DNA from 2 places in the Fictibacillus sp. 26RED30 genome. Region 2 is predicted to be linked to the other one. Evidence: riboswitches for the same ligand, from Rfam matches in the RefSeq annotation. Region 2 holds a riboswitch; the other holds the start of a gene.
What was found. Region 2 has a riboswitch for cyclic di-GMP ahead of IHV11_RS13880 (anti-repressor SinI family protein). Riboswitches for the same ligand answer to the same signal wherever they lie in the genome.
Positions count from the first base shown of each region.

Region 1: it holds a riboswitch for cyclic di-GMP, as region 2 does, so the genes downstream of both, IHV11_RS10800 (GGDEF domain-containing protein) here and IHV11_RS13880 (anti-repressor SinI family protein) in region 2, are expected to answer to the same signal.

Region 1 covers NZ_JACZDV010000001.1:2,115,008-2,131,482, reverse strand. The annotation lists gene map (type I methionyl aminopeptidase) at 1-57, shown strand, start outside; gene IHV11_RS10845 (DoxX family protein) at 209-610, shown strand; gene mgtE (magnesium transporter) at 773-2,131, shown strand; gene IHV11_RS10835 (GNAT family N-acetyltransferase) at 2,235-3,062, shown strand; gene IHV11_RS10830 (MDR family MFS transporter) at 3,641-5,257, opposite strand; gene IHV11_RS10825 (MarR family winged helix-turn-helix transcriptional regulator) at 5,328-5,765, opposite strand; gene IHV11_RS10820 (peptidoglycan recognition protein family protein) at 6,040-6,696, shown strand; gene IHV11_RS21425 (STAS domain-containing protein) at 6,867-7,700, shown strand; gene IHV11_RS10810 (hypothetical protein) at 8,021-8,380, shown strand; gene IHV11_RS10805 (serine/threonine protein kinase) at 8,488-9,141, shown strand; cyclic di-GMP riboswitch class I at 9,220-9,308, shown strand; gene IHV11_RS10800 (GGDEF domain-containing protein) at 9,495-10,445, shown strand; gene IHV11_RS10795 (GGDEF domain-containing protein) at 10,514-11,587, shown strand; gene addB (helicase-exonuclease AddAB subunit AddB) at 11,799-15,302, shown strand; gene addA (helicase-exonuclease AddAB subunit AddA) at 15,299-16,475, shown strand, end outside.
Region 2 covers NZ_JACZDV010000002.1:237,186-253,660, forward strand. The annotation lists gene IHV11_RS13835 (glycoside hydrolase family 16 protein) at 1-112, opposite strand, end outside; gene IHV11_RS13840 (DUF2628 domain-containing protein) at 550-1,062, shown strand; gene IHV11_RS21520 (DUF2651 family protein) at 1,285-1,581, opposite strand; gene IHV11_RS13850 (hypothetical protein) at 1,679-1,954, opposite strand; gene IHV11_RS13855 (SMI1/KNR4 family protein) at 2,096-2,563, opposite strand; gene IHV11_RS13860 (hypothetical protein) at 2,976-3,650, opposite strand; gene IHV11_RS13865 (HEAT repeat domain-containing protein) at 3,789-4,304, opposite strand; gene IHV11_RS13870 (hypothetical protein) at 4,612-4,983, opposite strand; gene IHV11_RS13875 (NAD(P)H-dependent flavin oxidoreductase) at 5,271-6,245, opposite strand; cyclic di-GMP riboswitch class I at 6,456-6,547, shown strand; gene IHV11_RS13880 (anti-repressor SinI family protein) at 6,577-6,720, shown strand; gene IHV11_RS13885 (helix-turn-helix domain-containing protein) at 6,819-7,139, shown strand; gene IHV11_RS13890 (STAS domain-containing protein) at 7,319-8,362, shown strand; gene IHV11_RS13895 (NlpC/P60 family protein) at 8,871-9,524, opposite strand; gene IHV11_RS13900 (DUF6843 domain-containing protein) at 9,699-10,568, opposite strand; gene IHV11_RS13905 (ABC transporter ATP-binding protein) at 10,670-11,383, opposite strand; gene IHV11_RS13910 (ABC transporter permease) at 11,380-12,543, opposite strand; gene IHV11_RS13915 (ABC transporter permease) at 12,513-13,742, opposite strand; gene IHV11_RS13920 (DUF6583 family protein) at 14,040-15,665, opposite strand; gene IHV11_RS13925 (sigma-70 family RNA polymerase sigma factor) at 15,861-16,361, opposite strand.

The sequences.
Region 1 (16,475 bases), on a different contig from region 2:
GAACATACTGTTGCCATTACAAAAGAGGGACCAATTATTTTAACAGAACAAGCTTAAAATAAACATTGCCGCATATTCTTTAAAGAAGAGCGGTAATTTTTTTTGCTCTTAAGGTTATTTTTTTAAAGTAACTTGACATAGACAAGTTGCTCATTGTAATATACTAACATAAAGTAAGTTAAATTCATGAAGAGAAAGAGGGATAGGGATGTTATCATTAGGATTACTGATTATTCGATTAGTAGTAGGTCTAGCATTAGCAGCACATGGAGCTCAAAAGTTGTTTGGGTGGTTCGGCGGTTATGGATTAAAAGGAACTGGAGGCTGGATGGAATCTATCGGTATTAAACCAGGCTATACGATGGCTCTATTAGCAGGTCTGGCTGAATTTGGCGGAGGACTTTTGTTTGCCGCAGGTTTGTTCACCGAAATTGGTGCTGTGCTGATCGCTGGAACGATGCTTGTGGCTGCAGTTAAAGTTCACTTGCAGAACGGGTTCTGGGTAACTTCGAACGGCTATGAGTTTAACCTAGTCTTAATCGCAGTAGTGATAGGAGTCGCCTTAACAGGTGCAGGAGATTATTCTTTGGATCACCTTTGGTTAAAATAGAACTGAATACAGAACAAAAATGACGAAACCACTTTATGCTAAGTGGTTTTTTCTTTTGCCTAAGTAATTAAGATCAGAAGAAAAGATTCAATACGATACCATAGTCACAGTTAGAAAAATCACTTATAATGGTGAAGTACTTTTATAAGGAGGTGACGTTCCTTGTTTAAAGAGATGTCAGAGAACCAGATATTATTATATGTCATAAAAAACTTAAAAGAGTTACGAAAAAAAGAATTTCAGCTCTTAATCGATGAACTTCACCCGTATGATATCGCAAATGTTTATAAAAATTTGCCGGAAAAGCACAGACATAAGTTTGTTACGTTTTTAACCACAAGACAGATCGCTTCCTTGATTCAAGAGCTAGAAAGTGACCTTCAGATGGAAATTCTGAACAAACTTGGCATTGAGCGCTCATCTCACATCATGAACTTAATGGAGAATGACGATTTGGCCGATCTTCTCGGCAACTTGGATGTTAATGAGATCCAAGATTTTCTGTCTTCCATGAAAGCAGATGAATCGAAGACGGTTCAAAGTCTTATGCAGTATGATTCAGATACCGCTGGTGGAATCATGACTAATCGGTTTGTATGGATTCCGCAAGTGTATACAGTCAGAGATGCGGTTGAAAAGCTAAAGACATTTGCCGGGTTTGCAGAGAATATTTATTACTTATATGTAATTGATGATGATAGAAGGCTTGTTGGTGTTGTCTCTTATCGTGATCTGTTATTAGCAGAGATGGATGAGAAGATCGAGGAAATCATGTACAGCAGGGTTATCTCCGTACCTGCAGAGACAGACCAAGAAGAAGTAGCGCGTACCATTGAGCGCTATGACTTTATAGCTGTCCCTGTAACAGATGAACATGATCGTTTGATCGGGATTGTTACAGTCGATGATGTCCTCGATGTATTAATTGAAGAAGCGAATGAAGACATCGAGAAGTTATCGGCAACAGGTAAATCCATTGATTTTCAGACGAGTGCTCTTGTAGCTTCCTATAGAAGACTACCTTGGCTTATTTTACTTCTTTTTATTGGTATCTTATCCGGTAGTATCATTAGCACGTTTGAAGGCACGATTGAACGCGCAGTTGCACTTACGTACTTTATGCCAATGATTGCAGGTATGACAGGAAATACAGGCACACAGTCACTTGCAGTAGTTGTTCGTGGACTTGTATCGCATGACATCGATCGGCCGACCATTATGAAATTAATACTCCGAGAATTTGGTGTTGGTTTTATTATAGGAATTACATGCGGAATTTTAATCTCAATCGTGGCTTTCTTATGGAAAGGCAATCTAATATTGGGGCTTGTTGTGGGCAGTTCCTTGTTCTTCACATTAATAATTGGAACGCTTGCTGGAACGCTTATTCCGTTATTGCTATACAGATTTAAGATTGACCCAGCGGTAGCGTCGGGACCTCTTATCACAACATTGAATGATATTTTTTCACTCTTGGTTTACTTTGGTACAGCAACAATGTTTTTGTCTCATCTTCTATAGAAATAAGAAAATCAGTCTTCTGACTGGTTTTTTATTTTTGAAAAAAATGTTGCATTTTTCCAATTCGCGGATACAATTAAACAAAATAAGGAGGAGTATAGAGATGATAGTTAAGATGGATCAAACGTGGCATGAAAAAGTTATGAACTATTTGAGTGCAGAACCTGCGCTAAACTTATTCATCATCGCTGATATTGAGAATTTTGGTTATGAAACAGATTCTCAAGACATCTGGGCAGATGTTGAAGAGAACGGAGCGATCACAGGAATTCTTCTTCGTTATAAAGGAAACTACCTTCCTTACGCCAAAGGGGGGATTAATGCAAAAGCATTCTCAGAGATTATCAATAAAGATAAAAGTTATGAGATGCTTTCTGGTAAAAAGGAAATCACGGAGCAGTTTACTCCTTATTTACAGTTTGAGCGAACAAAAGAACTGTATTTTGCTGAGCTAAAAGATGCAACATCATTAAAGAAAAATATATCAAGAGAAAGCATCTTACAAGCAGAGCTTAAAGATGTTGATAGCCTCATGGAATTAAAATATTTGATCAAAGAATTCTCAATTGGAAAAACAGCTAAAGAAAGCTTGGAGCAAGCATTATCCACCAAAACAGGGCGCACTTATTTTATTAGAGAAGAGGATACCGTTGTTTCTTGTGCATCCTCTACGGCTGAAAATTCATTATCAGCGATGATTGTCGGCGTTTGTTCACACCCTGAAAAAAGAAACAAAGGGTATGCCTCACTTTGTATGGAAGCGCTATGCTACGATATTCTAGCTGAAGGGAAAACGCTTTGTCTTTTCTATGATAATCCTAAAGCAGGGTCGATATATAAGCGTTTAGGCTTTAAAGATATTGGATTTTGGAGTATGAACTATTCAGTCCAAACAACAGAAACCCAAAAAAACCAAGAAGTAGTGAAATAACTTTCAAATCTTTTTCTCCTCTGACAATTGAATGAAGTGAAGATGCGTAACTCTCGGCTAGGACGTTGAGGGCAGCCCGAAGAATGATGTGCCCAATAGCGAAAAAAAGACGGCAGAATCAACTCTAGCGATTCTGCCGTCTTTCTCTTTGGCACTTTTCTAAAAGATTGTTGCTTTAAACTCTTTGTCACCTTTGATAATTGATTGAAGTGGAAGGTGTGTGCCTACCACCTGAGATACTCCATGCAAGGCATGCGACGAGGAAGCTTACTACCAAGCATCACTTGTAGACGCAGGAGCAAGAAACTTCTTAAGGCGGGCAGTTTGAAAAGTGGAAGTGGCTCGTTCAGCCCCGAAAAGCAAAAGTTGAATGGGCCATGAAGGCGCACTTTGCCTTCTTGACCGTTAAACTTTTGACCTCGAGGGGCTAGCCACTGCAACTAGACAGCTGAGCCACTTAAGAGTGAAACGTACGAATGTGGCTCAGCGCCTGCCCCGTGGAAAGCGAGCAGCCTGGAACGGAAATCAACACTTCCAAAAGCAACAAAGTTTACGAAAACAGCCTTTTCTTTTGTTAACTAACCAAGCTTCCTTTCTTCGGCTTGTTCACTTGAGGCATTCTTTTCTTCATTTGAAGTTCTTAGTGGTATTTCTCTTAAGAAGAAGAAGGTTAATATGAATGCAGTGCCAATAACGATTGCGCCGGTTAAGAAAACGCCGTTTAAAGCATGACTCAATGACTCACGCAATATCCCAAGTACTTGTTTAATAACGTTTAACGATTCCGGTGGTAAAGCACTAAATTTTTCTAAAACAGCTTCTTGGTTCAGCAGCACTTGAGGATTTGCAAGCTCTTTAATCTGCTCGCTCATCTCAGGTGTAACACTGGGAGAAGAGGCGACTAACTTTTGGGACTCTTTGTTAAAGTGATCGGCTAGAGAGTTATTCATAACACTTCCCATGATTGAAACACCAATCGTACCACCAAGCTGTCTGAACAGCTGAACAGAAGAGGTCGCAACACCTAAATATTTATGTTCAATTGCGTTCTGCACAGTTAAGGTGAAGATGGGAAACGCGATTCCAAGTCCTGAACCTACGAGGATCATATTCATGATTGCTGTCGAATTAGTCGTTTGCGTATCCATAAAATGCATGCTTGTCATACCACTGACCATGATGAACAATCCAAGCATAGCCAATTTCTTGTACTTGCCTGTCTTAGTTATAATCTGCCCACTTATCGTGCTTCCTGCAACCATGGCAAGTGTTAATGGCATCATTACAAATCCTGATTTAGTAGCAGATGTTCCCATCACTCCTTGTATAAAGAAAGGCATATACATGATGGATCCAAACATGCCTGCTCCTAAAAAGAATCCGATTATATTAGAAACGGTGAACACTTTATTTTTGAACATATCAAGTGGTAGTACAGGACTTGATACACGCTTTTCTGTTAGCACAAACAAAAAGAAAGCTACGATCGTTACAGTGAAAAGTCCGATGATCTCTGGAGATACCCAATCGTATTCATTTCCTGCCCAGGTGAATGAAAGGAGAAGAGGAACCATTGTTAACGTTAGTAGCAGAGAACCTGTGTAATCAATAGATTCTTTCTCTTTTCTTTGTACAGAAGGAAATAAAAAGTAGATAGCAGCAAAAGCGACGAGGCCAAAGGGAAGAAAGATCCAGAATACCCAGTGCCAATGAAAGTGGTCGACGATGTATCCGCCTAATGTAGGACCAAATACGCTAGCTAAACCGAAAACACTGCTCATAATTCCTTGCCATCTGCCGCGTTCGCGAGGTGGAAATAGATCGCCAACTGCTGTGAAAGCAGTTGACATGATCATACCGCCTCCAAAGCCTTGAATACCTCTGTATAAGATGAGCTCAAGGATGCTTCCGGATATGCCGCATAAAAGCGAACCTGCCGTAAACACTCCAATCCCTAAAAGGATAAATGGCTTTCTTCCGTAAATGTCTGATAGTTTTCCAACTAAAATAGCAGTGATACTTGAAGTGAGCATGAAAATCGTGAAAACCCAGCTGTAGTATTCTATTCCTCCAAGATCAGCAATGATTTTTGGTAAGGACGTACCAACAATTGTTTGGTTTAACGCAGCAAAAAGCATAGCAGACATGATGGAAAGCATGATAATAACTTTCCGCCGCATTTCAAGATGTTCCATGCATCATCCTCCTATTCATGTTGTAAATAATTCACAATGTGAATTATTCGTTAAAAAGAAAACTGCTCTATTAATCAAGCAGTTTTGTTGAAGATTCTATCATTCGTTTTATGTCTCCATCTGTTAAAGCAGCAAACTTTTTTTCTAGGTAGTTATTTTTAATGTTATCCATTTTTCGTGCAATTTCTCTACCATCTTCAGTAATTTCCAAATAGACGATCCGACGGTCTGAATCTGATCGTACACGCTGAATATAATTCTTTCCAACAAGCCGATCCGTAACCGCGGTAATATGGCTTGATGAAACTTTTAATTCGTTTGCGATTTCGGAAGCCATCAGAGGACTTTGAATAAATAAAGTCTGAAGAACTGCAAACTCATTGCTTGGGATATAATCTGAGTACACTTCGTTCAAACCTTTTCTTAACGTGCGAAAAAGTCTGCGTAAACTCATTTCCAATTCGCGCTCTAAATCATTTCTTAATGGGGTTTGTTCTCTATTTTTCATTTTAACACCCTTGCTTTTTGTTTCTTCTTCTACTAGTATATGATAATTTATATTTAATAAGAAAGAAAGCAAAAGGTTTGGGGAGACACGGATTATGAAAAATTCAACATTATTTTTTGTGCTTTTAGGCTTTGGATTTTTGATCGGAGCAGCTTACTGGGTTTGGGCAATCACAACACAATCACAACCAGGTGGAATGTAAAAAAATGAGCCGTAATGGCTCTTTTTTTGTATAAACAAACACTTCTAATTTAAATAAATGGGAGGTGTTGGTATGAAAGTAAAGTATCAGATTACAACTAAACTTATTAAGAAAGATTGGAAGCAGCGTCCAGGAGGTAATCGTATACCACGCTATGCGGTTGCGCACGATACTGGTAACCCTAACTCTTCGGCTCAACAGAACCATAAATATTTCAATAGCAGACAACTAGAGGCTTCTGCACACGTATTCATAGATGATAAACAGATATTGATGATCATTCCATTGCAAGAAAAAGCTTGGCACGTTCGCTCTGACGTATCGGATGCTAATGAATGGGCGATTGGTGTAGAGTTATGCTATGGACCTTCCATAGATTTTAACAAAGCTTACAGCCGTTATGTATGGTTTTTTGCGTATTTATGTGAGATGTACCAATGGGACCCTGCGCGGGCCATAAAAGGGCACTTTCAGCTAGACCCAAAAAGAAGGACAGATCCTTTAAACTGTTTTCATCAATATGATAAAACATTTCCATTTTTCATTGAGGATGTTAAGTATGAGCTAAAAAAGTTTGTTGTTAACCAGAACGAGTTTAAAGAACTTGTCACTGCAGAAGAAAAGCTCTATAAGGTGCAGATTGGGGCATTCACATCTAGAGAGAATGCCGAAAACCTTTCTCGAAAAGCTAAATCTGCAGGATTTGCTGTTCATATTGATCACTCTTAAAACAATATATGGCAAAACAGCCTTGCGATGTGTTGATTTTTGATTCCAGGTCGCTCGCTTTCCGATCGGCAGGCTATTTTTTTGTGAGAATAGGTTTTAAGTACACAAATTAATGGTAAATAAGTTGGAGGTATGCCATTTTTTGTGTACATAGGGGGAAGCAGTAGAACATGGAGCAACAATTGAGGGTATTAGGTAAAAAAATCATTGAGCATAAATATGATCTATCAAAGAAAATTGATGAGGTGCGCGTATCACTTGGTGAGCATCCTACAGAGCAAACGGAATTTGTGTTAAACCTCCGTGGAGAACTATTTTCATACTTTGGAAAAGCTCTTTACGAAGATAAGAAAACATCACAAGAACATTTTATTAACTGGGGAAGAAAAAATGGCGAGCTTGCTGTTCAGCATGAAGTTCCGCTGGACAAAGCATTAAGCAGTACCAGATACTATAGAATGGTGCTTTGGGATTTCATACGTAACGAAATTAGTAATGAAAAATTCAGCGTTGAAACCATTTTGAAAGCCGCCTCTATCATCGACCCATTTCTAGATGAAACGGTCCATGCTTTTAGTGTCGCATATGTTGAGAATAATAATCGTGTACTTGGATTGGCTAGAGAGGCAATTGAAGAGTTGTCTGTTCCCGTTGTCAGGCTGACAAGAGCGGTTGCGGTTCTCCCGCTTGTAGGAACGATTGATACGCATCGCTCTAAGTTAATTATGGAAACTTCTCTTCAAAAATGCATGGAATTACAGATTGAACATCTATTTATCGATCTATCTGGTGTAGCCGTGATTGATACGATGGTCGCTCATAATTTATTTAAGGTAATAAATTCTCTTAAGCTTTTAGGTGTAAATGTAACCTTAAGCGGGATGCGTCCTGAACTTGCTCAGACTGTCGTTTCGCTAGGAATTAGTTTCGAAGGATTTTCAATTGCTGGAAACTTGTATCAGGAGCTTGAAGCAATGGGGATTCGACCTCAAAAAAATAAATAAACCACAAATACTTGCCTCTTAAGTAAGGCAGGTATTTTTTTCTAGTATAAAAAGAACGTTTGTTCGCATATAATATAAAAAAGGAGGTTGCTTCATGACTAACTTATTAATGAGATGCATTCAAGAACGGGTTGGAATAGAAATGATCTACCTCTCGCAAAAAGGTGATATCTCGCACCGTTTTGTAATTCCATACTCTTTCGACGGTCATACAATAAAGGGATACTGCTCGGCAAAAAAGCAGATTCGAAGTTTTCACATAAGAAACATATTATCCTTACATTCACGTTTTTTGTCTTCTTGAGATTGGGGGGATTGTCGTGCAATATGGAAGCGAAGAAGAGCGTTCGCTTATTGAAAAATTTGTGATGTATCCGATTTTACTTACAGTGTTTAATCGCGATCTGCAGATTATTTGCGGCTCTCCATTTAAATTGAGACAGCCATACGTTGCATTAGTAGAACAAATTATGAATCAAATCAGCAAAGATCTATTTGATGTACGAATTGAATTGAGAAAAAGAAGAATTAAAGTTATGGATGCACGCCGTGAGGAAGATATTACAGAATATGAAATCTTTATTAGGGGTTATCGTGAAATTATGAGGTTTCCAAACATTCATCTAAAAAACAAAGCAGAAACACTTATGCTTTCTTATCTACAAGTGACCGTAAAATAATGGATAAAGCATGCCAGTTTCATTTTCGATAACATCTGTATACAATGAACGTATTGCAGAAACATAAGATGATGATAATAGGATTAGAATTTGAATTGAGGAACCTTATGGAACACTTTATCCAGCTAGCTAGACAATTGAACAGAGAAATAATGATTGAAAGCCGCAGCCCATTTGATCCGGTATGTCCGGTGAATACACCACACCCTTGGCAGATGCTGGGCTGTGGGAACTATGCAGCGGTGTTTTCACATCCTGATCATCCAGCATATGTAGTTAAGATTTACGGCAGGGATGAGCATGGATTGTTAGAGGAAAAAAAGGTTTATGATCGACTAGGAACACACCCTGGATTTTCTGTTTGTTATTATTCCGAACAACGTTTTTTAATCTTAAAACGTATTGAGGGAATGACTCTGTACGACTGTGTGCATAAAGGTGTTAAAATTCCTGAAAATGTGATTTATGACATCGATGAAGCAGTGAGGCATGCAAAAGACAAAGGATTGTTTCCTAACGATGTACATGGAAAAAATGTCATGATATCCAATAATACAGGAATTATTGTAGACGTATCTGATTTTAGCCGATACGAAACTTGCAGGAAATGGAAAGATTTGAGGAAAGCTTATTTTACATTTTACAAGAAAACGCTGTATTACTTTCCAATAAAGATTCCTTATATTGTTTTGAATGGAGTAAGGATTGGGTATAGGTACTATAGAAAGTTAAAAATATCCAAAAAACAAAGCCTAAAATAATAGGATTAAAGAACTATTAAAATCATTGGCACAAATTACCTTAGTAGGATATAATAACTATAAATCAATAGAAACCTTTGTTATTAAGGGCAAACCAGTTGAAAAGCTGGGACGCAAAGCTATGGGCCTAAAGTATGGTGAACATGCAATGGCAGCCGGTTGCCAAAGGGAAACGGACTCGTGTTTAGACACAAGCGTTTCTATGAAGCTTTATTCTCGTATTTTGTAGTTTCTCTGCAGGAATAATGTGTTCCATAGAGGTTAAAAGTATCTAAAACATAAATTGAAGCCATTCCCTTTATTAGGTGATGGCTTTTTGTATGTAATTTTTGAGGGATTTGAGGGGTTGTAGAATGGAAAACTTCCAACTAGACTTACGCGCACTCAAAAGAAACTTGTTACCAGAATTTATGAAGTCTATTCCAGCCATGATACATACACACAAAGAACATCTAAGAAAAAATGAAGACTTTCATACGTTTCTAAACGGTTTTGTTGAGCAATACGAGAAGATACTAGAGAAATTTTTACGCGGGATTGTGCATGCAGTGTTTTTAGAAGAAGAACGATTTAAATCCTTTTTAAAACAAGGAGAGCAGAAAGCGTTTCGATCAGGTATTCATTTTTTAAGGCATCAACGAATTCCTCATCAAGCACTTGCGTGTTTTACAACGAGTATTAGTGAATCCGTTTTATTTGAAGTAAAAAAAGCAACGTCCAACGAGCCGTTAGTGATACAACTATTTATGTTAGATCGCTGGAACCGGATTTCTCACCATGCTGTTACAGGTTTTCTAAGCGGTTTCTCTTCTCAACAGTTTAAAGATCTTAAGGAGATTAGCATTCGTGATCCATTAACAAATCTGTATAATCGTCGTTACTTTTATGATTGTTTAGAAAAGGAGCTAGAAAAGGCAAATAGACTTAAGCTTCCTCTTACACTTGTCATGTTTGATATCAATAACTTTAAATTAATCAATGACGAGCTAGGGCATCACGCGGGTGACGAGATACTTCAGCAGATCGCAGAACTTTCAAAGCGACTAAAATTGTTCTCTGGATTTAGATTCGGTGGAGATGAATTTGTTTTTCTCTTACCAGGAATTAATGAAGATGAAGCATACATCTTAACTGAAAAACTAGAGAGTCAGCTTATCGTTTGGAATGAATCCATCTCATTAGCGTATGGTGCAATAGAATTACTTGCAGATGCATGCGAAAACATAGACTATTACCTGCAGCTTGCTGATGAGCGTATGTACACGAACAAAAGAGCTAGAAGTGAGAATAAATCACTGATTTGATCATGTAAAATAATGGGCCTTTCTGCTATGTTTTTCGCAGATCGTATAACGTAAAGGAAGTTGAATGCATGAAAGATTCATTTACGATTACGGAACACCGTTCTGAAACCATATCATCTTTGTTACGGTGGTTCTTTTTAATTCTTTGTATACCTGTTTTTTATTATCAACCTATATCAAGCGTCTTGAATTATGAAACGGAAACTTTTCCGATCCTTTTTATAATCGGCATTATATATATGACATCCACACAAGTTGTATTACACCGATTGCCAGAGACGTCACTGTACTACCGTGTTTTTACAAGAGGTGGAATTGTTTTTGATTGTCTTGCTTATGCATGGTTGATGCAGCTTACTGGTGGAGCTGATAGTCCGTTTGTTGCTGTTGGTTACCTAATCGTTATCCATGCTGCTCTGTATTGGAGGTTAAAGGGCGCTTTTATAGTAGGAACAGTGAGTTTTACCATTCTCTGTTACTTTTTTATAAGAGATAGTGGGTATTTGAACACGCTCTCTTCCTTTGAATTTTTAATGAAGAGCATCTTCTTATGGTTGATCGCTTTTTACGGCGGTGTGATTGCCTCAAAAGAAAGACAATATTATTTCGAGAAGAATATGTATCAGCTTCAATCTGAACAAGACTATTTAACAGGTTTGCTGAATCATCGGAAATTTCAAGAGGACGTATTGGAAAAAACAAAACAGAATAAACCTTTTACACTTGTATTATGTGATATTGATCGGTTTAAAATGTTTAACGATCAGCATGGCCATTTAATTGGTGATGAGGTGCTCAAGCTTGTAGGTGCAACGTTTAAACGCTTCATTTCTTTAAAAGAAGGAGAAGCTTATCGTTACGGTGGAGAAGAGTTCGCCTGGATTCTCCATACTACATGCAGAACAGAAGTGAAAAATACGATTGAAACGATCAATAAGCATTTAGAAACCTTTCCGTATATATCAGGTGATAATGAGTTACCTGTTACACTTAGTTATGGCATTGCGAGTTATGTAGAAGGTGAGAAGCCTTCGCAAATGATTCAAAGAGCTGATGTGCTGCTATACGAAGCAAAGGCGGCAGGAAGAAATACGTTAAAATTGGATACGGTCACAATGGAGGAAAATCAGCTATCAATATAGCGGTTTTCCTTTTTTATGATTTTCGTTCCTTGGTGCACTCTCGTCTACCCGAAATGATGGTATGTGCCTTTTACCAATATTATTCGTTTGCGTAACTATCCTATAACTACCAGGAGGATGTGCTTCTTTTTAAAGGTCGTAGCCTTTGATGTCATAGTAGATTATGAGATAATGAAGTTAGAATTCAAGTGCGGAACAGGGGATGAACATAATGAGTTTGCAATTTATTTTGGGACGATCCGGCTGCGGAAAGTCCCACTCTGTATTTAAGGAGATCCAAAGAGAACTTACAGAACGTCCTTCAGGAAATCCGATCATCTATCTTGTACCAGATCAGATGACCTTTCAATCGGAGTATAAGCTTGCATCAACGCCAGAATTATCCGGAATGATGCGTGCGCAAGTCTTTAGTTTTTCAAGGCTTGCTTGGCGTATTCTTGGTGAGACCGGTGGTTTGACAAGAATGCACATCACATCTACTGGAATAAGGATGATGCTTCGGAAAATCGTCGAGCATAAAAAAGAAGATCTTAAAATCTTTCGAAAAGCCTCTGAACAAAGTGGTTTTTACGAATTACTTGAGTTGATGACTACAGAACTTAAACGATATTGTGTTAGTGCAGAAGATCTTTCGTGGAATGCTGAAACACTGCTTTCTCTCGGTCAAAAAGAAAATAATAAAAAAGTGCTTCAGGATAAATTATCAGATCTGAGTGTCATTTCGAGCTCCTTGGATGAGGCACTGATTGGGAAGTATGTAGATTCAGAAGATTATTTACGTTTGCTTCAAGCAAAGATTCCTTTATCCGAGAGCATTAATGAAAGTGAAATTTACATAGATGGATTTCATTCGTTTACTCCACAAGAACTTGAAGTTATAGCGGGATTACTGGCACACGCCAAAAAAGTGACCATTGCACTCACTGTCGATGAATCTTTTACTACGGAGTCAGAACCTCATGAGCTAGATTTGTTTTATATGACAAAAAAGACGGCTCAGACGCTAACAGCACAGGCCAAAGAACTTGGTGTATTCGTTGAGGAACCAATCTATCTTCATGAAAAGCCTAAGTTTAATTCAAGTGCTATCGCTCATATCGAAGAGCAGTATGATCGAAGGCCGTCCATACCATCTTCCAAACATGAAGGTGTTGGAGTAGCGGCAGCTGTCAATGTTCGGTCAGAAGTTGAAGGAGCGGCAAGGAAAATCGCAGAACTCGTTCGTGACCACGGATATAGGTATCGCGATATCGCAGTTACAGTCCGAAATGCTGGTAGTTATCAAACACTGATCGAAACGGTATTTACAGATTATGAGATACCTGTTTTTCTTGATCAAAAAAAATCTATGCTTCACCATCCACTGATTGAGCTTATACGTTCTTCACTAGATATTGTCTTAAAGAATTGGCGCTATGAAGCCGTTTTTCGAGCTGTTAAAACAGATATGCTCTATCCGCTTGATGAGATAAGAAAAACGACTTCTGAGATGAGACGTTGTATGGATGAACTTGAAAATTATGTGTTAGCACTTGGTATTCAAGGCAGAAGGTGGACAGATCCTAAACCTTGGAAGTATAAAAGATTTAGAGGATTCGAAGCAGAAGATTTTGGAAAGACAACTCGTGATGATGAAAAAGAACAGCTGATTAACGATATGCGGGACATGATTGTATCTCCTTTGAGTCGTTTATCTAAAAACCTATCAAACAGTAAAAGTATCATCCAATATTGTAAAAGTCTTTATCAGTATCTTGAGGATTTAAATGTACCGATGAAACTTGAACGCTTGAGACTTCATGCGGAATCAGCAGGTAAATTACGGTCAGCATCTGAACATGGCCAAGTTTGGAATGCGGTTCTGGGTCTCCTCGATGAGATGGTAGAGTTGACTGGTGAGGAAGAACTTTCTAAAGAAACGTGGATGCAAATGCTTGAAACAGGGCTTGAGAGTCTTAAATTTGCTCTTGTTCCTCCTTCTCTCGATCAAGTACTAGTAGGAACGATGGAAAGATCTCGTTTCACAGATGTAAAAGTGAATTTTGTTCTTGGCGTAAACGATGGAATCATTCCGTTAAAACCTAAGGACGATGGATTGCTTTCAGAAGATGAAAGAGAGGCTCTGGATCGAAACGGTGTGGTGCTAGCACCGACGGCACGCAGAAAGCTGCTTGATGAACAGTTTATGATCTATCTGGCTTTAACGAATGCTAGTGATCATCTGTTTGTTTCATATGCCCTAGCAGACGAGGAAGGGAAAACGATGCAGCCTTCTATGGTCATACAGCGATTGCATGATCTTTTCCCTGATTTAAAGGAAGAACTATATCAAAATGAACCAGCTTTACAAAACGATTTGGATTTTGTGCAGCATCCAATAAAGAGTGTATCTTTTTTAAGTACGCAGCTCAGAGAATGGAAAAAAGGTTATCCGATTTCTTCCGTTTGGTGGGATGTATACAATTGGGTGGTCAGAGATAAGGATTATGATTTCTATGCAAAGCGAGCTCTGTCTTCTCTCTTCTATTTTAATAGAGAAGCACCTCTCAGTTCATCTGTATCAAGAGATCTTTATGGTGATAAGATTTTAACGAGCATCTCGAGAATGGAGCTTTTCCAATCATGTCCATTCTCTCAGTTCATGTCGTATGGTCTGAAGCTTAAAGAACGGCAAATGTACAGACTTGAAGCTCCAGATATCGGACAGCTTTTTCATGCTGCGTTAAAACAGATGAATGATTCGCTTCAGCAAAGAAGCGTAGCCTGGAGTGATCTTTCAAAAGGGGACTGTTATCGTTTGGCAGGAGATATTGTAGAACTCTTGGCACCACAGCTTCAGCATGAGATTCTGTTAAGTTCTAATAGACATCTTTATATCAAGAAAAAGCTAAAAGAAGTAGTCGGAAAAGCTTCTCACATATTAAGTCAGCACGCAAAGGCGAGCGGGTTCACTCCTGCAGGTCTTGAACTAGCATTTGCTTCTGGTGCAACATTGCCGCCATTAACGTATAAATTGCCGAATGGAACGACTATGGAAGTGATCGGACGTATCGATCGTGTTGATACAGCAAAAAGTTCAAAAGGACTTCTTATGCGCGTAATTGATTATAAATCAAGCTCAACTGGTCTCAACTTGGCAGAGCTGTATCATGGAATTGCTCTGCAGATGCTGACTTATCTAGACGTTGCAGTCACACATTCAGAAAGTTGGCTTGGTGAAAAATCCGTTCCAGCAGGCGTTCTGTATTTCCATGTACACAACCCACTATTGAGTCAAAAGAAACTGCTTAGTGTGGAAGAAATCGAAAAAGAAGTGTTAAAGAAGTTTAAGATGAAAGGTTTAGTACTTGCTGAAGAAGAGGCCGTTCAACTTATGGACAGTACAATGGATAAGCGTTCTTCTATCATTCCAGTCGCTCTAACTCAAAAAGGATTTCATAAGTCACATTCCTCGATCGCCTCAAGTGAGCAGTTTAACACGATGCGTAATCATGCGCGTAAGATGGCTGTAACGAGTGGAGAAGGAATTACAAACGGAGTGATCGATATCTCTCCATATGAGATGAAGAAAAAAACACCATGTACGTTCTGTTCATATAAGCCTGTTTGTCAGTTTGATCAAACCCTTGAAGAGAATCAATACCGTCAACTTCGTTCAGAAAAAGATGACGTCATCCTAGAAAAAATGCATCAGGAAGGAGGAACTGTCAATTGAAGACTTTAATCCCAAAACCAGAAGGTGCCACTTGGACGGATGAACAGTGGCAGGCTATTCAAGCCAGAGGAGAAAACGTTCTCGTTGCTGCAGCAGCTGGATCAGGAAAAACGGCCGTGCTTGTCGAACGAATCATCACGATGATACGTGAAAAGATTGCTGATGTAGATCGGTTGCTTATCGTTACGTTCACAAACGCTGCTGCTGCTGAAATGAGAAAAAGAATTGGAGAAGCAATCGATAAAGAGCTGTCTTTAAACCCTTCATCTCTACACTTAAGAAGACAGCTTAACTTGTTAAACAAAGCATCGATCTCTACTCTTCATTCTTTTTGTATTGAGGTGCTTCGTAAACACTATTACGAAACGAATCTCGATCCTGGCTTTCGTGTAGCAGAAGAAACAGAAGCAGAACTTATTCGCCAAGAAGTGATAGAAGATTTATTTGAAGAAGAGTATAGCAAGGGAGAAGACCATATTTTCTACCAAGTGGTCGATGCTTATAGTTCTGACCGAAATGATATAGAACTCCAAAAATTGATCTTATCTCTCTTTGATTTTGCTCGAAGTCACCCTGATCCGAACGGCTGGCTAGACCAGATGGCAGAAACATATCAGGTACAATCAGCAAGCATTGATGATCTTCCTTGGACGAAAGAGCTTCTCTTTGATATCTCGCTACATATAGACGGGCTTCGTTCTTTGGCATTAAGAGCGATAGAGCTGAGCGAGCTTTCAGGAGGACCTCTTGCATACGCAGAAACACTTCAAGAAGATCTCGTCTTTATTGAACGATTACTTCGTGCAAAGAATAGCTGGAGTGAGCTTTATGAGGAGTTTCAATCCTATGAGCCTCCGAAATTAAAGGCTATTCGTGGGAAAGATGTAGATGAAGAACTGAAGAATAAAGTAAAAGCTATGAGAGACAACATTAAAAAGCGGACGAGTGCATTAAAGGAAGAATATTTTGAAAGACACCCCGATTCGTATAACGTTCATATCGAAGAGATGGCTCCAGTCGTAAAAGAGCTTTCTTCCTTGGTGAAAAAGTTTGGTGAACGTTATTTGGAAGCAAAGCAGGAAAAGTCTCTTGTTGATTTTGGTGACCTTGAGCATTATTGCCTTGGAGTTTTAAAAGGTGTAGGGTCTACGATGGATGCACCGGTTCCATCAG
Region 2 (16,475 bases):
GTTGATTAATAGCCTTTGTTTTTAAGATTACGCCTGAAGTGATCTCATCCAGTGATTCCACTTGTTTGATTTCAGTAAGTTTTTTCTCTTCAACAGCATTAGTACTAGTCATTGGCATAAAGCAAACTAGAAACAAAAATAGAACACGAATTAGTGATCACTCCCTACGCATTAAAATTTTGTTCTTTTTAAAGAACAAAAAGATCAAAAAAATAGGTGTTGATAAAAATTGTTCTTTATATAAGTTTTTGTTCTTTATATAGAACTTATTTGTTTTCAATATAGCAGGAGTTGAAAACCTTGTCAATTCTTGTTTCTTTTGGGTATCTAATTATTTTTAATGAAAATAAGGAAAAATTAAGAGTGATATAGTTTTTTAGTTTGTGTTTTCGTTTAAGAACAGTTGTGATTCAATTTTAGTTGCTATCCCTATGTTTTAAAAACTTAAAGAGTTTAAAAATTAGAATAAAATGGAATATATTCCTGTAGCTGTATATTATTTACTACGAAATAGATACAGTTAATAAAATACAGAAGGAGTTAAATAGATTGGATCCGTTCACTGAAACTAATAATATGAAGTATTCAAATTTCGAAGGAGTTATGGATGAAAGACAGGAAACAAACCTTATAGAATTTGTTGGAGAGAAAAAGAAGGATTATTACTTAAAGAAGTGGCAGAAGGATAATAGTTTTAATTGGGCTGCTTTTTTCTTAACGCTCTTATGGCTTGGTTATCGAAAGATGTACACACCCATTTTTCTTGTCTTAGCTGCTTTTTTTGCCATCGATATCATTTTTCTTGTAATGGAAATCGAAGGAACACTTATCAATCGATCTCTAGGCGCTGCTCTTTCTGGCTGGCTAGGCATCGGAGGTAACCTTCTGTATAAAAAGCATGCGCAAAAACAAATTAACATGATCGAGCAAAGTTCAATCAGCGATAAAGAAAAGATCCATGAAATTCGCAAACGCGGTGGAACTAGTAAAATGGGTGCTTTTCTAGCATTATTAATGATATTGGCTTATGTTGCACTCGTTTTGCTTATTTATAGCTTTTAACAATAAAAAAGAGAGATCCTATTTTGTAACAGGTTCTCTTTTGGAGGAGAAAATTGTAATTTACAAGCCAATTTGCAGATGAATTACCATTATAAGTGGATATGTAAATGACAAAAATAACGACCAGATTTTTGTCTGGTCCGTTTGGCCTTATTCAATTAGCACTCAAATAGTTGACTAAGAATTTTTTGCTGCATAAGGTGAATAGAAATTTTAATTAGGCTATGATTCTCGTTTTCTTGTTGAAACAAGTGTTTTAACAGCAAGTCCAGCGATATAAGATAAGATTGTATAAATAACTACCCACATCAAGAATGATGTATTGAACACTGTATAAGTAGTAATTAAAGAAAAAATTAATAATGCCCCTGGGATTAAATAAACATTTCGAGAAATTAAATAACCCAGTCCACCTAACATAATTGAAAGTAATGGGAAAGCGTAGATTACTAATCCTACCAAATACACATAGTCACACCTCTTAAATACCAAAATTTTTTTAAAACAATCCCAATCCATCTTGCTCGTGCTTAGGCGTTAATCCTTATTTAATCAACGCATCAGATTGTGTAACAAATCCTTATAACAGTATTTCTAAAAATTTCAATTTTATCGTTTATTTATTCCTAAATTGTTGCTCGTTTTTGGTTAATAGGTAAGAGAACAATAACCCTACTAATAAAAATAGAGTTGTAATTATGAATGTTGCAGTTCCAGGATTTTCATTTACGGTTTTCCACAATGGTTTCCCTCCGTCCCAACTTGTAACTCCTTCTAATGCAAGTCCTTCCGTTTCGTAAAACATAGCCCAGATATGATATATCTTTGCACTGGTGAAACCAAGCACCACTCCTACTGTACCACCAATAAAATATTTTATTTCTTTCTTCAATTTAAATCCTCCAAAAGAAAAGATTTGTATAAATAGATAACGTTTTAGATTCCCCCGTATGTATAGATGAGTAAGGGAATAGCAATCCCCTTATGCTCCAATCGTACCCGATTGTTGTATGAACGATTCTGCTATTAGTTATCAATCCTCCATTGACTCTTGCAATGTATTTAATAAAAATTCACCAAAGCTTCCTGCTTCAACTTCAAAATTTTGTTCTTCAATCGGTAATCCACTAATATAAGAAACAACCTCAGCATTATCATCATTATGATTCTGTACTTTGGAACAATCTAAACAAAAATACACGCCATCATACCCTGTGAAGTAAAAGCAAACTAAGTGATTTGGTAAGCCTTCCTCTTGTCTAAAGTGTTTTGTAATCCAGGTCATACTGGGAACTCCATTTTCTTCAATTCCCAAACCGTAAATTTCTTCTCCAAAAATATCTCCAAGACCATACTTCTCCAAAAAAAGTCTATAACTTATCGGGAAATTTACATTTAATGCTGCTTCAGCAGAATTAATCATTTGTTCTTTAATTTCACCAATAAAATCTGCATCATCTGGATGATCCTCGATTATTTCAAATGCTTTATTGATTAACATTTATTTCTCTACCCCCATTAATCTTTTCAATTAAACTGTCTTTTTACTTATAATAGAAACTGCACTTCTCCTCCTTGGAGAAACGCATCGAACATACCCTTTATTTAAATACCAATTTTTATTTATTTTGCTCCATCCAATAACGTAGATATTTAAATCACTTTATTCAATAAAAAAGAGCACTTCTCCTTCTTGAAGAAATGCACCAAATCGTAATATAAGGTTAGCCAGAATTCAGGTTGACCTTTTTTTGAATAAAGAAAACTATTTATAGAGTCTCACTATAGAAAAATTCTCTCATTAATTTCTTTTTAAAATAAATCTTGGAGGAGGTCCATTTTCCTGTTCTGCTTCAAAATAGGCAAGTTTTCCTGGAATACAAGAGACAATAGAAGGCATTCATTTGTTAAAGTTATGTGCTTTGAATTTCAGTTTTTATAACTAGACATTTTTTACATATATAATAGAAAATGTTCATCTCACCGATTTGAAAATCGACTACTGAAATAAGATTAGGGTCACCAAGGTCTTGAGTAATTGTAGCAATGTACATCATTTCACTGTTACATTTCGTGCACTCTAAATCTTTAGGAAGTTCCTCATACAAAGGCGCGCCTAACAATCTACATACATATTCAGAACCAAATAAATCAAATGCAGTATCATAATTTTCTTCATTTATTGGAACATCTTCATCTTTCATTTCAAATAATTTTACATAGGTCTCTGGAAGTGGTACAGGTAGTTGATCCTCTTCATCTTGAGTCCAATCTTCAGTACTGTCTTGATTCAATACTTTTATAGTTCTCCCCTCATTACTTAATTGGAAATATTGAGGCTTCCATACCATTGCACAGTTTAGGCAAGAAACTAATGGTAACTTACTAATTCCACACGCTTTTAATTCTGAAAGCTTTGGATCTTTCAAATCAAAACAAAATATTTGGTGCATTCTCTTTCCGCACAGTTTACAAACAGGTACTTCACAATATTGGCCACCAATATTATGTTTATAATCGTCGACTTCTTCAATTACTCTATATCCTTTTATGCCTCTCCAATGTTCTCCATAAGGTCTATGTTTCATAAACATCCTCGCTTATTTAAGTTTGCTTCCAATCTATTAAATTCTTTATTTTATACAAGGTATCCTTCTTCAACAATTCTGCACGTTTTCTCAATAAGTTTCGTAATAATGGCGTCAACGCACCCGATTGTTAAGGATTTATATTTCAGATTGTAAGGAATTGATAGCCTCCTGAAATACTTCAATGACATCCTCGTCGTTTTCTAATTTACTCCTAGTAATTAATTCATCTATGACGCTTTTATTCCCAATAGATTCTAAAGCCACGACAGAATTAACTCGAATATCTTCGACAGGGTCGTTTAATGTTTTCAACAACATTGGGATTAAACTTTCATCAGGAAAATCAATCGCAAGTAATGTACACCAATACCTTCTCCCGTCTAGTTTACTTAAAAGTTCGTCTTTCATATATGGGATTACTTGTGAGATGTCGTAAGAAACAAGTATCGACCGTGTAATCTCATATACACCCCAACCATCGTATGCTCCTAATGAATATAACAATGGTTTTAAAAAGATTATCCCAGGTGGGTTTTCATATAGATAATCAATTACTTTTCTATACTCATTAACTATTTCTTCTGTAAGTTCTTCATCATCTGGCATTGGCGAGTATTTATTTAATATTCTAAGTGCTTTATCTTGGTTCACTTTGTAGTCTCCCGTTTATTTGCTTGTTCAACAATCCTGCTCGTTTGTGGAATATGGGATGCACGTTTTTAACCTTATTATATATTCGAAGCTTTTTAATCTCTTTCGCTAAAAGTGCCACGTTAATTGACAAGTGAATTGGTATACGAATTGAGTGCTAAACATAGAGCCTTGTGTACCAAAAAAAAACGCAACGAATTACGTTGCGATTTATAATGCTAATTACTTATGCAATTTAGCTTGTTTTTTCTCGTTTACTCCCTCAAAAGAGAACCCTTTACTATTTTGTGGTTATCTCTTTCCTCATCTATGAGAAAATTCTTTCCTTTTTGTTTATAATTTGGTTAAGGTGAGTTTTTAATAGGGTAGCTTTTTCCACAATTCCCTTTTCAAACTCCTCGATCGTAGTTTGATCACCCTTGCTTTTGATTGGCTCTATATTGATAATTTCCTCAAGTTGCATACGAGAAACATCACACTCTTGATCTTCACTCATTTTTTTCATAAAAATAAATGTATCCATGTCTCGATAATTTAATTCGATTTCAATCGCAAGTTGGTCATTAGTGTATAAGAAGGTTGTCTTCCAACTCCCATCTGTATCGATCGGTTCAGAAAATCCATAATCATGTATTAAATAGTTAAAACTTTCTTCCGTAATAGATGAGAATAAATTCATGGTAACACCTCCACTATAATTAGCATTTTCAAATTAAACTGTATTGTAAGGAATTCCTTACAGTTTACACGTTTTCTTTACATAAAGATATCACTTATTACTTTCTCCCTCATTCAGTTCAGTCCTCTTTTTATCTGATGAATTATCTTGTATTTGTTTGGGGTCTGACCCCAAACAAAAACATAACCTTATAATTTGTCCACTTCAGAAGGACAATACAAAAATCCCCAAAAACCATGTTTATACACAGAGTTTTTGGGGGATTTAGTTCTAAAGGACTATTAATTTCAAGGGATTATACTAATAGCTTCCTTTGTATTTAACGCATTTTTATATTCTGCTTTAAGGTCATCTACTACTTCCTGGATGGTAGAAATTTTCTTCACACTGCCTACACCTTGTCCCGCTGACCAAATGTCTTTCCAAGCTTTAGCTTTGGATTCAGAGAAAGAAAGGTCGATAGAATCTTTTTTCATCAAGTTTTCTACATCAAATCCCGCTTTTTGGAGGGATGGAAGCAGGTAGTTTCCTTTTATTCCACTAATCGCGTCTGTATAAACAAGATCCTCTAGAGTAGATTCAATCAACATCTGTCGGTAATCTTCACTCGCTGAAGATTCTTGAGTCGCTATAAAGCGCGTTCCCATGTATACGAGATCAGCTCCAAGAATCTTGGCAGCAAGTATTTCTTCACCTGTAGAAATCGCCCCAGCTAGAATCGTCATCCCATCCCAGAATTCTTTTACTGCTTTTAAGAAAGCAAATGGATTTAACGTTCCACCATGGCCACCTGCCCCACTGCACACGAGTATTAAACCATCAATGCCCGTCTTAGCAGCCTTACGCGCGTGATCAAGCGAGATAACGTCAGAGAATACGAGACCACCGTACCCGTGAACGATTTTAGCCACATCGCTTGGATTACCAAGCGAAGTAATCACCACTGGCGGCTCATATTTTTTTATTAGCTCTACATCTTCTTCAAACCGTTTATTCGTTCGGTGAACGATTAAGTTAACACCCCATGGAGCTATTTTTGCAGAAGGATCTTCTTCTCTTGCTTTACTTAGCTCTTCTGAGATATGTTTCATCCAATTTTCTAAAAGATCGGAGGTGCGTGCATTCAATAATGGAAACGTTCCTATAATTCCATTATTGCAGCTTTCAATCACCATATCAGGACTCGATACAAGAAACATTGGAGCGTTAATCACAGGTAAACTGAGTTGATTCGACAAATTCATTGGCAATTTGTTAGACAATTTATTCATCCTTTCAGCAGCTAAAATTAGTTTAATGAGAATTTATTAAGAATAATTTCAACACAACCTGCATCATTCCTCTAAAAAAGTTTTATAGGGGTAAATTGAGATTTCCATATATTACATTTTTGTTACAGTCATTTTCTGACAACATTTTCTATTTAGCTTGTTTATAATCAATTTTAGTTAGGGAATATGACCTAATTATCCTTCAGACAAGGGCAAACATTTTCGAAAGAAGTGGGCGCAAAGCCACGGGTCTAAAGCTTAACTTATAAAGCTATGATCGCCGGGTTACCTGGACATCATATACTTTCTGGAGGGATTCTTAGTGGAAAATACGTTTAAGCTGGATCACGAGTGGATTGAATTGATTAAAGAAGCGAGAGATCAAGGTTTTACTAAAGAAGAAATTATTCGTTTTTTACAAAATCCCCAATTAGCTTTAGAAAAATATCAATTGCAAGGAAATTAATTCATTGAAATAGTAAGCAAGTCACAGAATTTATTTACTTACCTCATACAGAAAGATATAATAAAGGCAAATTATTTCTTAAATGGGGATTGCAAATGATGATTGGTGAGCGAGTAAAAAAATACCGTACCGAAAAAGGCCTCTCCATTACAGCATTGGCCGATAAAGCAGGGGTAGCAAAATCGTATATAAGTGCCCTAGAACGAAATATTCAACAAAACCCTTCTATACAACTTCTCGAGAAGATTGCGGATGTATTGAATATTTCTGTAGATCACTTAATTAAAGCTGAAGTTGACACAAAAAACCTAGATCAGGAATGGGCTGAATTAGTGAAAGAAGCCATGGGTTCTGGTGTAAGCAAAGAGCAGTTTAAAGAGTTTCTCGAATTTAACAAATGGAAAAACAAACAAAACTAACCACCTGATGAAATCAGGTGGTTTTTACGTATTTTTTTCCTTTGCGGGTGTCTTCGTGGAATGTACATAATGAGGGTAATGTATTTGTGTGGGGTCAGACCCCACACAAATGTTTAATGTTAATTGAATTAGGGTACGGGAAAAGGGTGTCTACTATTTTTGTCTATGGAGGATTATAAATGAAGCAGTCGCCAAATGAACTAATGGAATCTCAAAAAAGTATAGATGTTAACGGTTCTTCTTTTCATTGGGACACAGCAAAAGGTATTTTTCAATTTGAAGGTCAAGATGTAATGCTGTTTTGGATTGATTCAGCATTCAAGGTGTTCCTAGATTCCATCGAAGAGATCACAGGAGAAGGAACTGCCGATCTTGTTTTTGAAACAGCTGGATATCGGACAGGGTTAATCGTTAGTGATTTTTACATAAGAACAATCGGAAATATTGAAATTTCCGCTGAATCATTACCTACCATTTATGCATCAGCTGGTTGGGGAAAAACATACATAGAGCTTGATGTAAAAAAGAAAGAAGCGATCATTACGATTACGAACAGCTGGGAAACGAAAGTTAAAAAAGCGCAGAACAGCGAACGCATGGGGCGATTCTTACCTGGCCATTGGGCTGGAGTTTTCACAGGACTCTTTCAAACCAACATGTGGTATGAGGTCCTAGAAAACGAAGCCGATCCTAACACACTAAAATTAGCCATCTCGGAATCACATATAACACCAAATGATAACATCCGTGATCTTGTTCAAAGGGATGAACAGCATGAAATTATGAAGCTAGAAGCTATGGTTGAAGACCGAACAAGAGAGTTAACCGATTTGATTAGGGAGATTTCCTCTCCTATTATTCCGGTAACCGATCATATTGTGGTTATTCCCTTAATCGGTAAATACAATGAGCTCCGTTCTAAAGATATGTTAGAGCATACTCTGACTTCACTGCCTCAACACAAAGCAAAATTTGTTATCTTAGATCTAACCGGTATTAAGTCTATTGATTCTGAAATGGTGGATATGTTGAACAAGCTTGTTTCCTCTTCTCGGTTGTTTGGAATGGAAACGTTATTGGTCGGCATCTCACCTGAATTAAGTATAGAAATCACGAAGCACCAGTATTCACTTGGAGATAGTACATATTTTAGAAATCTGAAGCACGCCATCCACTTTGCCTTTGCAAAGGAAGGGATGCTCATACAAGAACCTACGAAGTAATAAAATCCACGCTGCGGTTGCAGCGTGGATTTTTGTTTTGTATAAGTGCTTACTTTCCTCCGTGTGTTTCTGGAAAGAACAAATTGAAGGAATTTGTAATTGTATGGGGTCAGACCCCCATTTCTATTAAACCCCATCATTCGTCTAAGCAACTTGTCTGCCTTTACATATGATATACAGAAACCGAAACCAGTTGGAAGTCGGTATCAATTTGTGAGGTGAAACGATTAATGTGTTACAAGTGTGGAAACTACGACCACTGCAAACATGAGAAGCATGAAAAAGTTGAAAAGTGTTACAAGAAAGTAGAATGGGTTTGTGAAGAATCTTCTTCTTCATCCTCTTCATCTTCTTCTTCCTCTTCTTCATCTTCTAGCTACGAAGTGTTGAAGTGCAAAAAGTTCAAAAAAGCTAAGAAAAAGCAACATCATTGCTGTTGCGATCCTTGGGCAAGAATCTTGTTCTAGGACAGAAAAAAGGAGTCCACCATCGGACTCCTTTTTCTTTATTATAGACGCTTTGTTCCTAAGTAACGTGGTTTCCAGTAGGTATTGCTCATATCTGAAATGGTCACGCCTGTTGAAGAACCAGCGTGAATAAATTTTCCGTTTCCGATATAAATGCCCATATGCGAAGCTCCAGAATCTGTCGTTGAAAAGAACACGAGATCTCCCACACCTTGAGTGGATACACGATACCCCGTTTGGTTCCACATGTCTTTCACCGTACGCGGCAGAACGATATTGTGTGAGTTTTTAAAAACATAGTTGATGTAACCTGAACAGTCAAATCCAGCTGTTGTTGTGCCGCCCCATTTATATGGCGTACCTTGAAAACGTTTTGCATAATCAACTAGATAGGCATTGTTAACATTATAGACTCCTAGTTTGTTAAACGTATTTCGACCTGCAATCCCGTCTGCCGTCAATCCTTTGGCACGTTGAAAGCTCATTACTGCACTCTTTGTATAAGAACCGAAATATGTAGTTGCCGAACCGCTATATGTAAAGTAACCTTTATCTCGCAATATTGTTTGAAGTGTTCTCACGTCTGAATGTGTCATTGTCGGACGAAGTGTCTGATCTCCAATATTCGCAAACGCCTGTAGCGGCGACAATAATAAACTAGCACCTAAAACTGATGTAACTATCCATTTTTTCATTATTTATCCCAAACTCCTTTAATTTTCCAAGTAATCTATTATTATCCTACAATAAATAATAGGACTTGTGTTTTACGCTTCCGTTACGGAAAATAGGAATTTGGTCTTCTTGTAAAACCTTGTCGAATTTAGTATTGTGCTAAAATAATTATATGTAATAAACGATTTTGTCCTCTAATAGCCGAAATCTCCAAATCCTTCTCGCTGTAAAATTTCTTCAACCCCGATGCTATGATCCTCTAAATATTGACTACCATACGTAGAAAAATGGTCAGTACAATTTGAGTTAATAACGGTAAACAAACTATAAAGAAAATCCCTGTCATCATTTGATGTAGATCCTGAACTGCCTATATGAATACACTTTTCCTTAATCTTTTCTTTACGCCCTTCTTCATCTATATAATAGTATTTATTATTAAATGTACCTTCTGGTTCTGGTAAAGCTGTTAGCCCGTACCCTTGATCATTTATTTTTATAACATTGTAGTCTCCCACTTTGTTTGGTTGAGGCTCATCTTCAATGTCGTAAATCACTGTCACTCCACCTACATAACCAGCTGGGATGAGGTAGTATTCGTTCGTTTTCTTTTCTAGTAATTCATGCATGTAAAGCGATAAATACAATGTAAGTACAGTAAATCCAACCATAAAGATACTTTTCACTATCATTGGTTTCCACTTAAAGTTTTGTTTTTTTACCTTTTGCCATTCTTCAGACAAGAAAAAGAGAGCAGCACAAATAATCGCAAAGAAAGAATATTCTTTTATGATAAAAAAAGACAATAATGCAAAGAGAATATGTAAAAAGCCTGACAACAAGAAATGAAATCTATCAACTTTTTTCGTTATCGCATCTATTAGAAAAGATACAGGTATGCCATACAAAAAGTTACCAGCTAGCGCAAGTAAAAAAACGATGATCAAAGCTAAAGAACCTTCAGCTGAACCAGATTCATATACTAGATATAAACCTAGTAACATGGGTAATAAATAGGATGCCAAAAGAGCGGACTTCATTTTTCTCATTAGATGCTTATTCATTTTCTACCCTCCTTGTGAATGTTTTCACATATATTCTATCACTTTGGTTGCGATATTGGAATATTCAGGATAAAAAAAGAAGCCTGCTCTATCAGCAGACTTCATCCAACAATCTCTCCAAGCGTTTCCGCAAAGTTTTCAGATTGTGCAACGGAACCAAACTGTCGCACTTTTTGTTTTGAGCCGTAAAATAGCAGCTCTCCTTCTTTTAGAATTAAAAAAGAAGTACATAATGTTTCGAGCTCTTGCGCGTCATGACTGGAATAGAGAATCGTCTTCCCTTCTCTCCCCAGCTGGCGCAGATCGTTTACAATCTCTTGTTTTGCCGATATATCAATTCCGACCGTTGGTTCATCTAAAATTAGAAGATCCGGATCATGCAACATCGCGATCAAGATGTTCAGCTTTCTCTGATTTCCACCAGACAGATGCTTCACTTTCTTATCAAGGTGCTCAGCCAGTCGCCACTCCTCGCAGCGTTGCATCCATCTTTCTTCTGACGATCCCTTCGCCAACTTCGCAAAAAATCGTAAATTTTCACGCGTTGTTAGCTCATGATAGACGGCGATTTCTTGAGGTACGTAACCGATTTTCTGGCGAATCTTCTTTTGTTCTTTCCTCACATCAAGCCCATCGATCTGAACCGATCCGCCAGATCCTTTCATAAGGGTTGCAAGGATTCTCAAAAGCGTTGATTTACCTGCACCGTTCGGGCCAACAACGCCGACGGTTTCTCCTTTTTCAATAAAGAAGTTCATTTCTTTTAATACTTCTTTTCTACCAAACTTCTTCTTCAAATTTTCTGCTGCAATCAAGCGTTGTCACCTGCCTTTATAGTTGAAAGTACATATAGAACGATGCTGAGACCCACAAAAACAAGGGGAATCACAAGAGTTTCTTGGTTTAACGATGACACGATCCAATATTGCGGTGTCCATTCTGCAGCACGTTGTAAAAAGCTTGATAGCTCATCACTCGGGAAGAAAGTTCCGCTTAAGAGCGATGTGCACAATACGACAAAAAGAGTGATCGCTTGCCATGTGCGGTTGCTGTGTACGAAATAAGCGAACAGAATAGAAAGCGCGTTTAGGAATAAGACGTAACCGATCAAACCGAAAATCGTAGCCACGTTCAACGTTAACTCATCTCGCCACCAGGCAAAACCAATCAATATGATGAGCATGACTAGCTGTAAAAGCAACACACCAAGTGCGTTTCCGAACCAGTAAGCTGAAAATCGGCCGGCAGCGTAAGGTACTCTTGAGCGCATGCCAGAATCACGGTCTTTGATCGGCCAGCTGTTATATAAAAAACTAATCAACATGAGAAGTACGAGCATTCCTGGAACATAGATTGAAGCGGCATCACCAGTATCTTTTACTGACGATTCTCTCGTTACCCCAACTTTATAGTCAACCGTCATAAGAGGCTTAGGCTCCCAATGTTTGTCGCTATACGCCCAAGCATCCTTCCAGACCGCAGCCTGCTCCTTTGCATCTAACTCCTCACTTTTTCCGTATGTTTTTAAAACCGTGTTTGCGCCGTACGAATTACTCGATAATCGCTTCACTTCACTTGCAAAAATCTCGCGCACTAACCCATGAGAAATCGAACCCGACGAGAGCCACATCGTAACAAGCCCATCTTCATCATTTTTCTGTATACTGTCCATAAATCCTTCAGGTATAAAGAAACCGATGGCGGCTTTTTGTGTCTCAATCTGATTTCGCGCATCATCTTCATTATGAACATTTACCGAGACCGCTGGATTTTTACTAACTCGTTCTATGACCGTTTTTGAGTATTCCGTTTCGTCCTCGTCTACGATTACAACTGGAATCTTGGTGACATCACTTGTTTTTTCTACCGACATGTCTAAAAAAACCAGCACGAGAACCGGAACGATGAGTCCCAGCCAACTCCACGGACTTTGAAGCAGTAGTTTTATACGTGTAATGGCAATTGTCCAGACCATGGCAACCTCTTCTTTATCGTGATAAGCAGCAAACTCACTGCCCAAATTGTGATTGAAAAACTAAGCAACAGTAGAACAGACATCCACGCTTCGTTCCCCACAAATAGCGTATCTATCAGTCCGCTGTGTGCCTGATGCACGATGTTTAATACACTTATGCTGCGCCACATTTCCGGAAGATAAGATAGCGGCAAAACGCTTCCGCTTGTAGCAATGAGTCCCACAGCAAGGATGATTCCCGCTCCCCACTTTGCTCCGTTACGAACAAAAAGTTCCTGACAAAGCGCGAAAAGGGATGCGATGCTTAAGCAGTATGCTAAAACCAATGATGTCGCTGTGATGCTCCATGTTTTGGTTAAAGCATAAAATAGAGCAGTCAAAACAACGCTTTGGATGACGAGCAGAAGGAAAACGGATAGTACATTGCTAAAAAAGAATACGCCAAATCTTACCCCTTGTAGACTTAGTCTTTCGCGCAGTGCGGTTTGTTCACTCCTTGCGGTCAAACTCATTCCAAACAGTCCACCAACGAGTAACAGAATCAACACACCTGATAAGCTGTAATAGTCGATCGTTGTTACTCCGCCTAACGTACTTAGTGTTTCCGTTTCGTAAATCTTATTTCGGTTCAGAGCTTGAAGCGTAAAGTCTGTGATGACCGTGTCGCGGTAAGCTCGGAATTCTTCGGAGCTTAAGTCCATTTTTCGTAAATAATGAAAAGCTGCGTTCGCTCCGCTTTGTGCAGAAGATATCAAGTTGGCGTTCGACACCATCACTTGCTGCAAGAGTTTTGCTTGAAAAGGGCGTTCAGGGTTACCGATCACCGTTACTGGGATATTTTTGCCCTTGCGTATCCCTTTAGTAAACCCATCCGGCACGATCACCATACCCGCTATCTCGTTGCTAGCCAGCTTTTCACTCGCGCTCTCAGCATCTGTTTTTTCAAAGGTTAATACATTTTTTAGTTCTTCTGAGTTTTCATACTGCTTCATGAGCAATTTGGTTTCAAAGGTGTTATCTTCATCTACGATCGCTACGGCAAAAGGCTCTACCCACTGCTTTTCTTCAAGAAGTGGTTTTAGCCCGAGATACGTGATTCCAAGTAACAAAATTGGAAACAGCATCATAGCAATCAGAGGAAAAGGCTGCTTAAGCCAGCATTTTACCGTTAGATGGGCAATGAGTAGCGTTTGCCTCATAGTGTCGTTCCTTTCGTTTAAAATTTGGTGATGGGTTGGGGCTGAAACGGCACAGAACCTATACCCGCAGGGGCATTGTACTGGGTGAATCCAGAAGTTTTGCCTATTTATCCACGAGTTTTGCCTGTTTATCCAAAAGTTTTAGCACTTTATCCAAAAGTTTCGGCCGTTTATCCACGAGTCTACAATCCTCGACAAAACCGACGTAGCCTACATGCTTTAAATACCCTAATGGTTAGAAAAAAAGGACAAAGATCAACTTTGTTTTAAGTTATCTCTGTCCTTCTTATTATGATTCTATTGGAACATTTGAGCGATTTCACCGATAAATTGCTCGATGTTGCGTTGAATTTCTGACATCATCGTCATCATTTCAGCGTCACTCATCTCAGCTACGTTTACTGCTTTTCCTTCTGAAAGCTCAGGGAATTTCAGTTTATCGCCGAACGTTGTTTTTGTTTTGATGTTCAATCCAACGTTAATATCGCCCATTGTAGCGTCGTTACCTTTTAGTGTTACTTTGTAATCGTGGTTTGCAAAGTCTTTATCAAGGTTTTGGTCACCCGTGTGCTCGATCTCAAGCGTCATGTCTGGAAGCTCCATTGGCGCATCGCCTGCAGGAACAAGATTAGCCGTCCATTTTGACTTCTTATCTGTGCCTTCACCTTTAATTTGGAAACCGATACCTTCTGTTGTACCGTTTTCAGTCATTTCGAACTTCGCTTTAATGTCGCGCTTCTTACCGTCTTTCCCTTTTGGTTCGCTTTCCATCTTCACATCAACTAACAATGTTTCGTTTTCAGGACCTGCGTTAAGAACCCAAGAAGAGTTCGTTACGTCGCCCTTCGTCCAGCTTTCAGACTTGTAGTTCATCGGAACCGCTTCTTCACCGTTCGCACCAATCTTCATCGTTACGTTACGGCTTACTACTTTATCATCACCATCGATGATAACCACTTGCTTCATTCCACCTGGAACTTGCAAGTCATCTTTGATCGCTTTTTTCGCATCAGCAAGAAGTGTCTTAATTTCTTTCTTCGCATCTGCTTTACTCATGTTGCCCGTTGGTGCCATCATGCCTGTTTGAAGTCCGCCTTGCAATGCTGATTGTTCAGCGATCGCATCTAGGATCTCATCGTCTTTTTCAATCTTTTCAACAAAGTTTACAAGCATTGTCTTTGTTTCTTTTTCAGAAAGAGAAACCGTTAACTCGCGAAGCTTCTCACCCTTAAAATCAACATCGTCTTTCATTTTTACGTTTTCATCTTTCACGCTGTCAGCATACACTTTTGCGAACTCTTCAAACGCTTCATCGCGAGCGTCTTCACTTAGATCGCCATCCACTGCTTTAAAGAAGTTTTCAAGCTTTTCCATACCTTGGTACGCTGGATCAAACTTACGCATCACGTCACCGAACTGACTGTTTTCAAAGTAAACGTTCTTATCGTAAGCTGCGGGTACATTTACAGCTGTTTGTTTGTTGTTTTGATAAAACTCAGCATTCATTAAGTCTGCATCATTCATTCTTAAAGCCATTCCAACAGATCCTTCTTCTTTCTTAGGATCATGCTGTGTTGTTACTTTGAATTCGCTGTTTTGAAGAACAGAGCCGATCAAAGCCGCTTCCATTCCACCTGCTCCAAACATCGCCGGGTCAACATCTACCCCAACGCTCGCTTCAGACTTATACGCTTCTTCCATCTGCTTTTCAGATAATGCTAGCGCATCTCCAAAGCTGTCTTCAAATGATTCGTTCAGTGCTTTAAATGTGTTCATCTCGGATTTTAAATACAATTCACGCGGAGATAGATCAACGAACATCGCATAAGCAGTTGCCCCGATTGCAAGCACTGCAATAATAGCTAGCCCAATGATTAAAGGTCTTTTCTTGTTTCCAGTACTCTGATTAACTTGTGTTTCCATCGTTTAATTGTCCCCCTCTTAATAAATATATAAGCTTTGTCCTACCAACTTATTACACTGTTATTCTAAAAAAATAGCAGCTTATATCTCTATTGGCTTTTATGGGTAAAAAAGGAATTTTTTCGCCCACAGTTTTCTACTATACCCTAATTCTAGAATTATATCCATCAAATCACATAGTAAGAAAGTTTGATTTTATTGGGTATTTAAAACTGTACGTAGTTTTTTTATTGCAGCCTTTCTCCATGACTTCACCGCATAAAGCGTGACCCCAAACGTTTTTGCAATATCTGCCTCCGTGTTCATATGAAAGACTCGATGCACAACCCACCGTTGCTGATTTTCTGTTAGATGCATCAGATAAAGGTTCAATGACTCGTCTTCCAAAAATGGAATGCGGTCTTGATGGGAAAAGTGTTGAAACGTTAACGATTCATGAGGATCATGCGTGACCTCCGCCTCCTGCCTCTTCAGCTCGTTTCGCAACTCTTGTAAAATTCGGCCGCGAACATGGATAAAAGCAAATGACGAGAACTGTCCTTTTTCCGGGTTATATGTTTCGTAAGCTTTCCAGAGTCCGAGTAAACCAGCTTGATAGTATTGATCGAAGTGGTTCGTGAGGTGGTAGCGTTTGATCTGGGATTTGATGAGTGGTTCGAACATGGCTGCAACTTCTTCAAACGGCGTGTGTTTCATGGGAATCGTTCCTTTTGGAATGTGCGCACATTCGGGGAATTCCGCGGTATCTTCACTATAGATTGGAGGAGTTTTGTAAAACAAAGTGCAACTCTTGAAAAGTTGTATAGTTAA